Aquabacterium sp. OR-4: one gene and its partner. The protein of the gene in region 1 interacts with the protein of each later gene in a pairwise test. Links are inferred from orthologs where the notes say so. Each region holds a gene or a part of one and is shown on either strand. Other genes may lie near its edges.

Region 1 (7,290 bases):
CCGGTCGGGCCGGATGGGTTGGATGGCTTGGATGGGTTGGATGGGTTGGATGGGTTGGATGGGTTGGATGGGGCGGGGGTGGCGATTGTCTCGGCGCCGGGCAGTTGCAGCACCACCGGCACCTCGGGATGGCCCAGGCGCGACTCTTCCACCAGGTCGTCCAGCAGGCTGCGCAGGTCCACCGGTTCGAAGCTGCTGGCCAGCTGCAGGCCGGCCTCGGCGCGGCTGAAGTCGAGCACCTGCGAGATCAGGCGCTGCATGCGGCGGCTGGAAGCCTCGAGCCGGTGGGCCAGGCGCGGCACCTGGTCGTCCTGCTTGAGCAGGCCGGCCACCATGTGGATGGCCTGCAGCGGGTCGCGCAGGTCGTGGCCCAGCATGGCCAGCAGGTTCAGGCGCGCCACCTCGGTCTCGGCCTGCTGCGACAGGCTGGCGCGCTGCAGTTCGGTGAGCAGCTCGCGCGCGGTCTGCAGGCTGGTGGCGTCCCACGGCAGGCTGCGGCCGCGCACGGTTTGGCGCCACTCGTCGAACGAGCCGCGCGGCGTCAGCCGCGGCCCGCGCGGGCCGATCGTCACCGGCTTGTCGGGCACGCCGCCCCAGCGCACGGTGTGCACCTGCTCGCGGCGCAGCAGCAGCACGCGCGAGCGGGTATGGGCGTCGGCGGTGAGCAGCAGCAGGCCGGCCCAGCCCGGCAGCAGGGGCTGCAGCGCGGGCGGCCAGTCGGCGCGGTCGTCGAGCGCGAGCAGGCCGTTGTCGCGGGCGGGCAGGGCGTTCAGCGCGGCCTCGGCCAGTGCCGCCGGCAGTGTGCCCACCACGCGCAGGCGCCGGCCCTGGGCCAGCACCGCGGCGTCGGCCCCGAACACCTGCAGCAGATCGGGCGAATGGGCGGCCAGCGCGGCCACCAGGTCGTCGCTGTGGTTGGCCTCGAGCCCCAGCGCCGAAACCAGGGCCGCACCCTGCGACTGGCGCCGGGCCAGCTCGCGCGACTGAAAGGTCTGCACCGCCGACGACACCACCTGCGCCAGCACGTCGCAGGACATGCGCACCGAGTAGGGCACCTGGCGCGGTGTCATGTGGTGGCAGGCCAGCATGCCCCACAGCGCGCCCTGCACGACGATGGACACGCTCATCGACGCGCCCACGCCCATGTTCTGCAGGTACTCCACATGGATCGGCGACACGCTGCGCAGCACGGCGTGGGTGAGGTCGAGCGGCGCGTCGCCGGGCCGGCCCAGCAGCGGCACCGGCTGGTAGCCCACGTCACTGATCAGGCGCAGGCTGTTCAGGATGTACAGACGCCGCGCCTGCGCCGGGATGTCGCTGGCCGGATAGCGCCGCCCCAGGTAGGGCTGCAGGCCCGGCGCCAGGGCCTCGGCCACCACGTCGCCGCTCTGGTCGTGGCGGAAGCGGTAGCTCATCACGCGGTCGAAGCCGGTGAGCTGGCGCACCGCGTCGGCCGCGCGCTGCAGCAGTGCGTCGAGGCTGGGCGCCTTCTTCAGGCGCTCGATCGCGCGGTGGGCCATCAGCGCAAACGCGGCCACGTCGTCGTCGGCGCTCGCGCGCTGTTCAAACTCGAGCAGGGTGCGGCCCTCGTGGCGGTGCACCACCAGGTCGTGAACCCGGCCCTGCAACTGCACGGCGGCGGCGCTGGCCAGGCCGTCCTGCTGCAGCGCCTCGTCCATCAGCGTGCGGCAGGTCTGCAGCACGGCCGCGGGCAGGCCCAGCGCCGGCAGGGCCAGGCCGGCCTGGCAGCGGCAGCCCAGGCGCTCGGCGGCATTGGCACTCCAGGCCACCAGGTGCTCGCCGGCCAGCGCCAGCAGTGCGCCATGCGGCTGGATGGCGCCGGGCACATGGATCGGCTCGTCGGCGCAGTTGTCCAGGGTGACCGGCGGCGCGCTCACCGGCTGCCGCCCCACGGGCCTGCCGCGCCGGTAGACAGGCCGGGCCCGGCCTGCACCGTGGCCTGCTGGTCCTGCGCGGCCTGCAGCAGGGCCCAGAACGTGGCATCGGCCGCGCGCACCGCACGCGCCTGCGCGGCGGGCGTGGCGGCGAGCGCCGGGCCGGCGGTGGCCATCAGCTCGCCAAAGGCCTGCCAGCGTGCGCCGGTGAGCGTGCCGTGGCCGCTGAAGTAGCGGCAGGCGCGGCCCTGCAGCGCCGGCGCCTGGCGGCCCAGGCTGCGCACGATCACCTGGCCGCCGAGGGCCGAACCTTCCACCACGTACAGCGAGGCCAGGGCCTCGAGCGCGTCGACCAGGCCCAGCTCATAACGTGCATCGCCCGTGTGCGCGTCGGGCCAGTCCAGGCCCAGCGCGGCCAGGTCATCGGCCAGCCAGCGCTGGCGCGGCGCGTCGTCGAGCCAGCCGCGCCAGGCCGCGGGCAGGGCCGCGCGCACCTGCGGCTGCCAGTGGCCGTGAAACAGCGCCAGCGCCTGCAGCACCCGGCCGTAGCGGGCCACGGCGTGCGGATCGGTGCCCAGGCGGTCCAGCGCCAGCGCGGCCTCGATGCGTGCATGGCTGTGGCGCGTGCCCTGGCGCAGCGCGGCGTGCAGCGAGGGCGGCGCGGCTGGCGCCAGCGTGGCGGCGGCGTGGGCCTCGGCCTTGGCCGGGTGGCGAGGGCAGGCCGCGCTCACGCGCACCGGCCCGTCCGGGCGGTCTGGCCGACAGCCGCGACTGCATCGGCTGCAGCGCCTGCAGCGCGGCGCCTCGGGTTCATCGGCCATGCCGAGCGCAAAACCGTCATCGCAGCTCCCTCACGATTGGTTTGTGATCTGCCGCCGGCGGGCTCGCGCGGCTGGCCAGGCCATGCTGCCGGCCGCGGCCGGCCGGGGCGATCAGCCCGGGCGCTGGCGCGCTGTAGGACAAGGCCGCGTGCGCTGGCCAGCGCAGCGGGCACCTGCGGCAGGCAAGGGGATGGCCAGCGCGGCCAGGCTGGCGGAATGGATTTAATAGACGATCGGTCTAAATTCTGTGCACAATCGGCCGGCAGCACACCCGAGCCATGCCACAGCAGCCCCTCAAACCGACCCCTGCCGCCGAACCGGGCCTGCCCCGGCGGCGCGGTCGCCCGCCCCGCAACCCGGGCACCCCGGGCGGGCTGGACACCCGTGCGCAGCTGCTGCGCAGCGGCGTGGCGGTGCTGACCGAGAAGGGCTACTCGGCAGTGGGCATCGACGAGCTGCTGCGCGCGGCGCAGGTGCCCAAGGGGTCGTTCTATTACTACTTCAGCAGCAAGGAAGCCTTTGGCCAGGCGCTGATCGAGGCTTATGCCGCGTACTTTGCGCGCAAGCTTGACCGCTGCCTGCTCGATACGCGCGTCTCGCCGCTGGCCCGGCTGCGCCTGTTTGTCGACGATGCCAAGGCCGGCATGGCGCGCCACGGCTTTCGCCGCGGCTGCCTGGTGGGCAACCTGGGCCAGGAGATGGGCACGCTGCCCGAATCGTTTCGCGCCCAGCTTGAGCAGGTGTTCGTCGACTGGCAGCAGCGCACCGCCTGCCTGGCCGAGGCCCAGGCAGGCGGCGACATCGGGCCGCAGCACGATGCACCGGCACTGGCCCGCTTCTTCTGGATCGGCTGGGAAGGCGCCGTGCTGCGCGCCAAGCTGCAGCAGGCCGCCGACCCGCTGGACGACTACGCCGCCGGATTTTTTGCGCTGCTTGCCGCGCCGCGCTGAGCCGGCGGCCAACCGGGCCCAAGCCACCGTCAGGCACCCACTCACCCACCCACCCACTCACGCACAGGGAGAACCGCATGTTCCAAGGCCTGCTCATTGATCGCCACGAGGGCCAGCAGACGGCCGCCGTGACAGCGCTGGACGATGCCGCGCTGCCCGAAGGCGAGGTGACCGTGCGCGTCGCCTGGTCGACGCTGAACTACAAGGATGCGCTGGCCATCACCGGCCGCTCGCCGGTGGTGCGGCGCTTTCCGATGGTGCCGGGCATCGACTTTGCCGGCACGGTGGAAAGCTCGGCCGACCCTCGCTACGCAGTGGGCGACCGCGTGGTGCTCAACGGCTGGGGCGTGGGCGAGGTGCACTGGGGCGGCCTGGCCGAACGCGCCCGCGTGCCGGGGCGCTGGCTGATCCCGCTGCAGGCACCGTTCACGCTGCGCCAGGCCATGGGCATCGGCACGGCCGGCTACACCGCCGCCCTGTGCGTGCTGGCGCTCGAGCGCCACGGGCTCACGCCGGCGCAGGGCCCGGTGCTGGTGACCGGCGCCGCCGGCGGCGTGGGCAGCGTGGCCGTGGCCCTGCTGGCCCGGCGCGGTTACGAGGTGGCGGCGGTGACCGGGCGTGTGCAGGAGGCCGACTTTCTCACCCGGCTGGGGGCGCGCCAGATCATCGACCGCGCCGAGTTCGCCCAGCCCGGCAAGCCGCTCGAGAAAGAGCGCTGGGCCGGTGCGGTGGACGTGGCGGGCGGCCAGGTGCTGGCCAACGTCTGCGCGGCCATGCGCTACCGCGGCACCGTGGCGGCCTGCGGCCTGGCTGCGGGCATGGCCTGGCCGGCCAGCGTGGCGCCCTTCATCCTGCGCGGCGTCACGCTGGCCGGGGTTGACAGCGTGATGGTGCCCACCGCCGACCGCCTGCTGGCCTGGCAGCGCCTGGCCGACGACCTCGACCCCGCGCTGCTGGAAAGCCTGCTGCGCGAGATCTCGCTCGAGCAGGCCATCACCGTGGCGCCCGAACTGCTGGCCGGCCAGGTGCGCGGCCGCGTCGTGGTGCGCATCGGTGGTGAGCACTGAATTCGCGTTGCCATCGTTTTACCCACCGCTTCAGGAGATGCCATGAGCCATCCGCCCAGCAGCCAGGCGCCCGCAACCCAGGCCCTGCCGATCAGCCGTTTTCCAGTGCCCGAACTGAAGGATCTGCCCGAGGACATCCGCGCCCGCATCCTGGCGGTGCAGGAGAAGTCGGGCTTTGTGCCCAACGTGTTTCTGGTGCTGGCGCACCGGCCCGATGAGTTTCGCGCGTTCTTCGCGTACCACGATGCGCTGATGGACAAGAAGGGCGCGCTCAGCAAGGCCGAGCGCGAGATGATCGTGGTGGCCACCAGCAATGCCAACCAGTGCCAGTACTGCGTGGTGGCGCATGGCGCGATCCTGCGCATCCGCGCCAAGAACCCGCTGCTGGCCGACCAGGTGGCGGTCAACTACCGCAAGGCCGACATCACGCCGCGGCAAAAGGCCATGCTCGACTTCGCAATGAAGGTCTCGACCCAGGCCCATGCGGTGGGCGACGCCGATTTCGACAGCTTGCGCGGCCATGGCTTCGACATGGACGATGTGTGGGACATCGCCGGCATCGCGGCGTTTTTCGGCCTGTCGAACCGCATGGCCAACGTGACCAGCATGCGGCCCAACGACGAGTTCTACACCCTGGGCCGCTGAGCCCGGCCGGGGCCGGCAGCGCCCGCGGCGGCGTGTCGGCAAACGCTGACGCGGCAACGGCGGCCTGCCCGATGGGCGGCGTGGCGGGCGAGGGCTGCAATGGGCGGCGGGCTGCAGTGGCGGCCCGCCACACCCTTCAGGAGACCCGCCCATGCCCTCAGCCCGACCCGGCCAGCGCGCCGTTCCCAGCCCCGTCTCACGCACCGGTGCCGGTGGCGAGCTGCACCAGCAGGTGGCCGAGGGCGTGCCGGCGCTCACCAGCAACCAGGGCGTGGTGGTGGCCGACAACCAAAACTCGCTGCGCGGCGGCCAGCGCGGGCCCACGCTGCTGGAAGACTTTCTGCTGCGCGAGAAGATCACCCACTTCGACCACGAGCGCATCCCCGAGCGCGTGGTGCACGCGCGGGGCTCGGCCGCACACGGCTACTTCGAGTGCACGCACGACTGCTCGGCCTTCACGCGCGCCGCGTTTCTTGCCAAGCGCGGCAAGAAGACGCCGGTGTTCACCCGCTTCTCCACCGTGGCCGGCGGCGCCGGTTCGGCCGACACGCCGCGCGACGTGCGCGGCTTTGCCGTCAAGTTCTACACCGACGAGGGCAACTTCGACCTGGTGGGCAACAACGTGCCGGTGTTCTTCATCCAGGACGCGATCAAGTTTCCCGACCTGATCCACGCGGTGAAGATGGAGCCCGACCGCGGCTTTCCGCAGGCCGCCTCGGCGCACGACACCTTCTGGGACTTCATCTCGCTCACGCCCGAGAGCCTGCACATGGTGATGTGGGCCATGAGCGACCGCACGCTGCCGCGCTCGCTGCGCATGATCGACGGCTTTGGCGTGCACACCTTCCGGCTGGTCAATGCGGCCGGCGAGTGGCAGTTCGTCAAGTTCCACTGGCGCAGCACGCTGGGCGTGCAGAGCACCACCTGGGACGAGGCGGTGCAGCTGGCCGGCGCCGACAGCGACTACCACCGTCGCGACCTGTGGCAGGCCATCGACCGCGGCGACTTTCCGAGCTGGACCCTGGGCCTGCAGGTCTTCGACCAGGCCACCGCCGACAGCCTGCCCTTCGATGTGCTCGACCCCACCAAGCTGATCCCCGAGGAGCTGGTGCCGATCCAGACCGTGGGCCGCATGGTGCTCGACCGCAATCCGGCCAACTTCTTTGCCGAGACCGAGCAGGTGGCCTTCTGCCCCAGCCACCTGGTGCCGGGCATCGACTTCAGCAACGACCCGCTGCTGCAGGGCCGGCTGTTCTCGTACCTCGACACCCAGCTCAGCCGCCTGGGCGGGCCCAACTTCCACCAGCGGCCGATCAACCAGCCGCGCTGCCCCTTCCACAACCTGCAGCGCGACGGCCAGCACCAGATGCAGGTGCCCGGCGGCCGCGTGGCCTACGAGCCCAATTCGCTGGCGCCCGAGGGCCCGCGTGAATCGCCGCGCAGCGGCTTCAACAGCCTGGCGCTGGCCGAGGAGGGCCCGAAGGCGCGCCTGCGGCCCGAGTCGTTTGCCGACCATTACTCGCAGGCGCGGCTGTTCTACCGCTCGCTCACGCCGCCCGAGCAGGGCCACATCGCGGCCGCGCTGGCCTTCGAGCAGGGCAAGGTCGACACCGCGGCCGTGCGCGAGCGCGTGCTGGGCCACCTGGCCGTGATCGATGCCGGCCTGCTGGCCGATGTCTGCCAGCGCCTGGGCGTGGCCGCGGCCGATGTGGTGCCGGCACGCCCGGCCATGCCGCCGCAAGACCTGCCGCCCGCGCCGTCGCTCAGCCAGCTGGCCAGCCGGCAGGGCGAGCTGGCCGGGCGCGAGGTGGCGGTGTTGGTGGCCGATGGTGTGGACGCCGCGGTGCTCAACCGCCTGCGCCTGGGCGTGCAGCGCGCGGGCGCCAAGCTCACGGTGGTGGCACCGCTGCTG
Region 2 (7,228 bases), 270 kb from region 1 along the record:
GAAGCGGTGGATTGTCGCAGCCCGATCGGCAACACCCGACAACGGCTGACCAGGCCCCCCGCTGCCGGCCAAGCCATAATTCGCCGCGCAGGTGTCTGCCGCCACTGGCTTTGCTGCGCAGGTGCCTGCAGGCGCTGGCCCGGCCCGGCGCCGCGTTTGCCCACCTGCCCCCGTCACCACTGCAAAGGCCTCTTCTTGCTGTCGATCATCCAAGCCGCCGGTTGGCCGATCTGGCCCCTGATCCTGTGTTCGATCGTGGGCCTGGCCCTGGTCATCGAGCGGATGGTGAGCCTGCGCGCCCGCCGCATCATGCCGCCCACCCTGCTGGACGAGGTGATGGCCGTCAGCCGCACCAGCCTGCCGTCGATGGACGTGGTGGGCAAGCTGGCCGAAAACTCGCTGCTGGGCATGGTGCTGGCGTCGGGCCTGCGGGCGGTGATTGCCGAGCCGCGCATCAGCGAGGCCGCGCTGCGCCAGGCCTTCGAGACTGCCGGCCGCGCCGCCGCCCACCAGCTCGAGCGCTACCTCAACACGCTGGGCACCATTGCCGCGGCCGCGCCGTTGCTGGGCCTGCTGGGCACGGTGGTGGGCATGATCGAGATCTTCGGCTCGCAGCCGGCCAGCGGCGTGGGCAACCCGGCCACGCTGGCGCAGGGCATCTCCATCGCGCTGTACAACACCGCCTTCGGCCTGATCATCGCCATCCCGGCGCTGATGTTCTACCGCTACTTCCGCGGCCTGATCGACCGCCACTTGCTGGGCCTCGAGCTCGCCGCCGAGCGCATGGTGCCGCAGCTGATGCGTTTTGCCGTGCGCCAGGCGCCGGCCGGCAAATGAGCCCGGCCGGCACAGCAAGGCAGCAGGCATGAACTTCCGCCGCGGACGCTCGGGCCCCGAAGAGCCGGAGATCAACCTGATCCCGTTCATCGACGTGCTGCTGGTGGTGATCATCTTCCTGATGCTCACCACCACCTACAGCCGCTACTCCGAGCTGCAGATCAACCTGCCGGTGGCCGCCGCCGAGCAGCTGAAGGACCGCCCGGGCGAGGTGCTGGTGAGCGTCAGCGCCGATGGCCGCTACACCATCAACCGCCAGCCGGTGGATGGCCGCAACATCGAGACCCTGGCCGCCGCACTGCGCAGTGCCGCCGGCGCCGATGGCGCGCAGGCCATCGTCATCGTCTCGGCCGACGCGCTGGCCGCGCACCAGAGCGTGATCGGCGTGCTCGACGCCGCGCGCCGGGCCGGCCTGCCACGCCTGACCTTCGCCACCCAGCTGCCCGCCGACGGCGGCGCCCGCTGAGCCGAGGCCGGCCCATGCGCCTGGCCGCGGCGCTGATGCGCCTGTGGGTGCAGCCGCAACCCACGCTGGCCGCGCGCCTGCTGCAGCCGCTGTCGGTCCTGTACGGCGCGCTGGCCGCCCTGCACCGCTGGCACGGCCGGCGCCAGGCCCGCCACGCCCCGGTGCCGGTGCTGGTGGTGGGCAACCTGATCACCGGCGGCGCCGGCAAGACCCCCACCGTGCTGGCCCTGCTGCCCAGGCTGCGCGCGCTGGGCTTCACGCCGGGCGTGGTGTCGCGCGGCTACGGCCGCCGCGACACCGCCCTGCGCGAGGTGCAGCGCGACAGCCCGGCCGCCGCCGTGGGCGACGAGCCGTTGCTGATCCATCTGCGCAGCGGTGTGCCAGTGATGGTGGGGGCCGACCGCGTGGCCGCGGCGCAGGCGCTGTGCGCGGCCCACCCCGAGCTGGATCTGCTGGTGGCCGACGACGGCCTGCAGCACCACCGCCTGGCACGCCAGGCCGAACTGTGGGTGTTTGACGAACGCGGCGCCGGCAACGGCCTGCTGCTGCCCGCCGGCCCGCTGCGCCAGGCGGTGCCGCCCGTGCTGCCGGCACATGCGGCCGTGCTGTACACCGCGCCGCGGCCCAGCACGGCACTGCCCGGCAGTTGCGGCCAACGCCAGCTGGGCAGCTTGCGGCCGCTGGCCGACTGGTGGCAGGGCCCCGACGACGCGACGGCACGCCGCACGCCCACAGCCGATGGCTGGATGCAGCTGCGCGGCCGCCCGGTGCTGGCGGCGGCCGGCCTGGCCCGGCCCGAGCCCTTTTTTGCCATGCTGCAGGCGCGTGGCCTGCAGATCACCCGGCTGCCGCTGGCCGACCACCATGGCTTCGACCCCCTGCCCTGGGATGCCGATGCCGAGCTGGACGTGATCGTCACCGAGAAGGACGCGGTCAAGCTGCGCCCCGGCCGCACCGGCCAGGCCCGCGTGTGGGTGGCGGCGCTAGACTTCCAGCCTGACGCCGGTTTCGATGCCGCCCTGCGCACGCTGTGCACCCGCCTGCGCCCGGCGCGGGCGGCCGCCGCGGCGCCCCAACCCTCTTCTGCCCCATCCCGATGAGCCTGGATCACCGCCTGATCGACCTGCTGGTCTGCCCCGTGTGCAAGGGCCCGCTGCAGCTCACCCGCAGCGAGGCCGGCCTGGCCCACGAGCTGCAATGCCCGGCCGACCGCCTGGCCTTTGCCGTGCGTGACGGCATACCGGTGATGCTGGAATCCGAAGCGCGCGTGCTCGACGGCGAGCCGCCGGCCGCCACGGCCCTGCCCCGCCTGGGCTGAACCAGCCCCTCCCCCGCTGCCCGCTCCGCTGCGGCACTTGCCATCCCGCACGCACCGGCGCAGCTGCGCCACCCGCCTGCCGCGCCTGAACCCAATCTCCCGATGAGCTTCACCGTCCTGATCCCGGCCCGCCTGGCCAGCACCCGACTGCCCGACAAGCCCCTGGCCAGCCTGGGCGGCGTGCCGATGGTGGTGCGCGTGGCCCAGGCCGCGCGCCGCAGCCAGGCCACGCAGGTGGTGGTGGCGGCCGACGACGCCCGCATCGTGGCAGCCTGCACCGAGCACGGCGTGGCCGCCGTGCTGACCCGCAGCGACCATCCCAGCGGCAGCGACCGCCTGGCCGAGGCCTGCGAGCAGCTGGGCCTGGACGGCGACGCCCGGGTGGTCAATGTGCAGGGCGACGAGCCCTTGATCGCACCGGCCATGATCGATGCCTGCGCAGACCTGCTCGACAGCCGGCCCGACTGCGTGATGGCCACCGTGGCCCATGCCATCGACGACAGCGCCGAGTTCATCAATCCCAATGTGGTGAAGGTGGTGCTCGACGCGCAGCAGCGTGCGCTGTACTTCTCGCGCGCACCCATCGGCTGGTGGCGTGACGGCTTTGCCAACGGCCTGGGCCCGGACAGCGCCCTGCCCGCCGCGCCGGGCCTGCCAGCACCGCTGCGCCATGTGGGCCTGTATGCCTACCGCGCCCGCTTTCTGCGCCGCTTTCCGCAGCTGCCGGTGGCGCCGCTCGAAACGCTGGAGTCGCTCGAGCAGCTGCGCGTGCTGTGGCATGGCGAACGCATCGCGGTGCATGTCAGCACCGAGCGCCCCGGCCCCGGCGTCGACACCCCGGACGACCTGGCCCGCGTGCGCGCACTGTTCGAGGCTTGAGCAGCGGCCGCGCCTGACGCGCCGGTGTGGCCCCAGCGGGGCATCCGGCGTGGCGCGATGGCGCAGAACAGGCTGTGGCCAGCCGCGCTACCCCGTGTCTTCCCCGGGGCGCCGCGTCAGCTTCGTGCAGGGGGGCGCGTGATATTCTCAACATCGATTGCACGGCGCACCGATCCCGGCGGTAGGGCCGCAAGATCGCATCCGCCGCGCGCCTGAATCTTCCACAAAGACTCCCGAGGCACGGATGAGACTGATCCTGTTGGGCCCGCCTGGCGCAGGCAAGGGCACCCAAGCCAACTACATCTGCCAGAAGTTCGGCATCCCCCAGATCTCCACCGGCGACATGCTGCGCGCCGCGGTCAAGGCCGGCACTGAGCTCGGTGTGGCCGCCAAGAAGGTGATGGACGCCGGCGGTCTGGTCAGCGACGACATCATCATCGGCCTGGTCAAGGAGCGCATCGCCCAAGCCGACTGCGCCAAGGGCTTTCTGTTCGACGGCTTCCCGCGCACCATCCCGCAGGCCGACGCCATGAAGGCCGCCGGCGTGCGCCTGGACGCGGTGCTCGAGATCGATGTGCCCGACAGCTCGATCATCGAGCGCATGAGCGGCCGCCGCATGCACCCGGCCTCGGGCCGCACCTACCACGTGGTGTTCAACCCGCCCAAGGTGGCCGGCAAGGACGACGCCACCGGTGAAGACCTGATCCAGCGCGACGACGACCGCGAGGAAACCGTGCGCAAGCGCCTCGATGTCTATCACAGCCAGACCCGCCCGCTGGTCGACTACTACTCGGGCTGGGCCGCCAGCGGCGACGCCATCGCACCGCGCTACAGCAAGATCAGCGGCCTGGGCGAGGTTGACGAGATCACCGCCCGCGCCCTGGCCGCACTGCAGGCCTGAGCGCCACACCTGCCACCAGCCGCCTGCGGGCGGCTTTTTTGCATCCGCTGATTGACGTTAACGTCAACGTCAACCAACATCACCCGCAAGGAGCAACCGAATGGACATCGCAGGCAAGAGTTTCATCGTCACCGGCGGCGCGTCGGGGTTGGGCGAAGGCACGGTGCGCATGCTGGTGCGCGAAGGCGCCAGGGTGGTCATCGCCGACCTGCAGGCCGACAAGGGCCAGGCCCTGGCCGCCGAGCTGGGCGCGGGCAACGCCGCCTTCGTGCGCTGCGACGTCAGCCAGGAGGCCGACGGCCGTGCCGCCGTGGCGGCCGCCCAGGCGCTGGCCACACCGGGCGGCCAGTTCATGGGCCTGGTCAACTGCGCCGGCATCGCACCGGCCGTGAAGACCGTGGGCAAGGACGGCGCGCACCCGCTCGACACCTTCACCAAGACCATCACGGTCAACCTGATCGGCAGCTTCAACATGATCCGCCTGGCCGCCGAGGCCATGTGCGCCAACGCGCCCGAGCCCACCGGCGAGCGCGGCGTGATCATCAACACCGCCAGCGTGGCCGCCTACGACGGCCAGATCGGCCAGGCCGCCTACGCCGCCAGCAAGGGCGGCGTGGTCGGCATGACCCTGCCGATCGCCCGCGACCTGGCCCGCAACGGCATCCGCGTGATGACCATCGCCCCGGGCATCTTCGGCACCCCGATGCTGTTCTCGATGCCCCAGGCCGTACAGGACGCCCTGGCCGCCGGCGTGCCCTTCCCCAGCCGCCTGGGCGCCCCGGCCGACTACGCCAAGCTGGTCAAGAGCATCGTCGAGAACGACATGCTCAACGGCGAGGTGATCCGGCTGGATGGGGCGATACGGTTGGCGCCGAAGTGAGGCCATGGGGCTGACATGGCTTGAACCTCAGTTGATGGCCACGCCACGAGCCCCGGCAAGCCGGGGCTTTTTTGCAGCGCCCGCTGCGCCACAGTGTTGAGAAGCAGAGCAGGTGGGCGTCGCCCACCTGCCTGCGTCATCAGAACGAATAGCTTGCGCGAGCGTAGTACTTGCGGCCGGTGGGGTCGGCGAAACGCGGGTCATAGTTGGCCTGGAAGACCTCACCCTGATTCGAGTACGGCGGCTCACGATCCGTCGCGTTGTTCACGCCAATCGTGAGATCCAGGCCCTTCATCGGCTTCCAACCCATGAACAGATCAAGCGTCGCATACGCATTGACCGTATTGGACGGGTCCTGATCCACGTAGCCACTCTTGTAGTGCGCTGCACCACCAAGAGTGAAGTTACCCACCGCCCAACGGGCCGTGGCCGTGTGCTGCAAACGGAAGATGGGGGCCAGGCCGACGTAAACGCCCACGTTCTGGTTCCACGGGCCCTTGGCGAAATCCTGGTACTCGTACTTGGTAACGTAGGTGCCATTCAAGCCGAGATTCAGGTTACCCGACGCGCCAAGGTTGAGCTTCAGGCTGGCACTGATGTCAACGCCGTTGGTGTTGGTCCCGCCGAGGTTCTGCTGACGCAGATCCAGGTAACCACAGGTTGCACCAGGGCAGGAAAAGCCATCGATCGACAGGTCACCCGTTGAATTGCGCTTGATGTACTGGGCAAACGTGGCTGCGTCCCCGAGCACGGTGGTTTCGGACAACGCCGCGATCGTGTCCTGCAGGCGAACCCACCACAGATCGGCCCCGACCGAGAAGTTCGCGGTGGGTTCGAACACCAAGCCGAAGGTCATGTTCTTCGACTTCTCCGGCTTGAGGTTCGTGTTGCCACCCGTCAGACGCTGGAACTGCACTTTGCAGTTCAGCGCGGTCGACTTGCCGCTGATCGCGGTCTTGCCGTCCGGGCAGTTGATCGGATCACTGACCGTACCCGTGTTGGTGTACGACTGCGAGGCATTCAGTTCATACAGCGACGGCGCGCGGAAACCTGTGGAGGCACTGCCACGAATCAACAGTTCCTTGGTCGGCTGGAAGCGGATACCGACCTTCGGGTTGGTGGTGCTGCCGAAATCGCTGTAGTTGTCGTAGCGACCTGCCAAAGTCACGTCCAACGTCTTGAGCAACGGGATGTTGATTTCGGCAAAAAGCGCGGTGACATTCCGGCTTCCGGCTGAAACTGCCGTCGGATCAACACCGGTGCTGGCCACCAGCTTTTCAGCCACTGGCGGATTGGAGGCGGACAGAAAATCTTCCTTCCGTGCCTCAGCGCCGATTGCCAGCGCCACCTTGCGGCCGCTGCCCAGCCAGTCGCCCAACTCGCGGCTGGCCTTGGCGTCGACAGTGGTCACCTTGCCCTTGTGGTTTTGCAGGTTGCCACCCAGCAGCGCCGCCTGGATGGCTGCTGCACCGGCCGCCGACTGCGCACCGAAGGGGTTGATCAAGCCATCAGCCATGGCCTTTGCGATGGCGTTGCCATCGCTGTAGCCGGTGACGTCCTCCTTGATCTTGTTCTCGTTGTAACTCACGCCCGTCTGGTAATCCCAGTTGGCGAAGGTGCCATCCAAACTGGCCAGCAGACGCTGCTGGTCATTGGTGGAGATGTTGGTGCGCTGACCACCAGCCAAGGCACGCCATTTGACGATGATGAAGCCCGGACGCAGCACAACGCCGGTGCGCGGGTTCATGTTCGCGACCGTGTAATTCGGGTCTAGCGTGATGTTCGAGGCCACCGTGCCGTTGCCCGGGTAGTACGGGTTCAACGAACCATCGGCGTTGGTGCGATTCATCCACAAGGTGCCGTACGGCACCGGCGCGATGCGGGTTGTCGCCTTGTTCTGGGTGCCGAACCACTCCATCGCCAGGGTGTGATCGCTACCGAGTGCCA

What was found.
Region 2: the proteins of acuR (region 1) and kdsB interact in binary tests that used the Escherichia coli proteins (3 or more experiments, as listed by UniProt). The link is inferred for Aquabacterium sp. OR-4 from one-to-one orthologs.

Annotation. Positions count from the first base shown.
Region 1 is NZ_JAOCQD020000001.1:1,794,921-1,802,210, reverse strand. Bases 1,852-4,830 are described here. They hold acuR (acrylate utilization transcriptional regulator AcuR), read left to right. Parts: upstream 1,852-2,994; coding sequence 2,995-3,666; downstream 3,667-4,830. Other genes in these bases: N4G63_RS07830 (peroxidase-related enzyme), read left to right, coding at 4,776-4,830; acuI (acrylyl-CoA reductase (NADPH)), read left to right, coding at 3,744-4,733; N4G63_RS07845 (biliverdin-producing heme oxygenase), read right to left, coding at 1,895-2,626; N4G63_RS07850 (ATP-binding protein), read right to left, coding at 1,852-1,898. Outside these bases: more of N4G63_RS07850, read right to left, coding at 1-1,851; more of N4G63_RS07830, read left to right, coding at 4,831-5,378; N4G63_RS07825 (catalase), read left to right, coding at 5,530-7,290. UniProt on the Escherichia coli protein: Involved in response to both electrophiles and reactive chlorine species (RCS). Represses the transcription of the nemRA-gloA operon by binding to the NemR box.
Region 2 is NZ_JAOCQD020000001.1:2,066,199-2,073,426, forward strand. Bases 1,695-4,611 are described here. They hold kdsB (3-deoxy-manno-octulosonate cytidylyltransferase), read left to right. Parts: upstream 1,695-2,723; coding sequence 2,724-3,500; downstream 3,501-4,611. Other genes in these bases: lpxK (tetraacyldisaccharide 4'-kinase), read left to right, coding at 1,695-2,403; N4G63_RS09025 (Trm112 family protein), read left to right, coding at 2,406-2,621; adk (adenylate kinase), read left to right, coding at 3,745-4,401; N4G63_RS09040 (3-hydroxyacyl-CoA dehydrogenase), read left to right, coding at 4,502-4,611. Outside these bases: N4G63_RS09010 (MotA/TolQ/ExbB proton channel family protein), read left to right, coding at 196-837; N4G63_RS09015 (ExbD/TolR family protein), read left to right, coding at 866-1,303; more of lpxK, read left to right, coding at 1,318-1,694; more of N4G63_RS09040, read left to right, coding at 4,612-5,281; N4G63_RS09045 (TonB-dependent receptor), read right to left, coding at 5,421-7,228. UniProt on the Escherichia coli protein: Activates KDO (a required 8-carbon sugar) for incorporation into bacterial lipopolysaccharide in Gram-negative bacteria.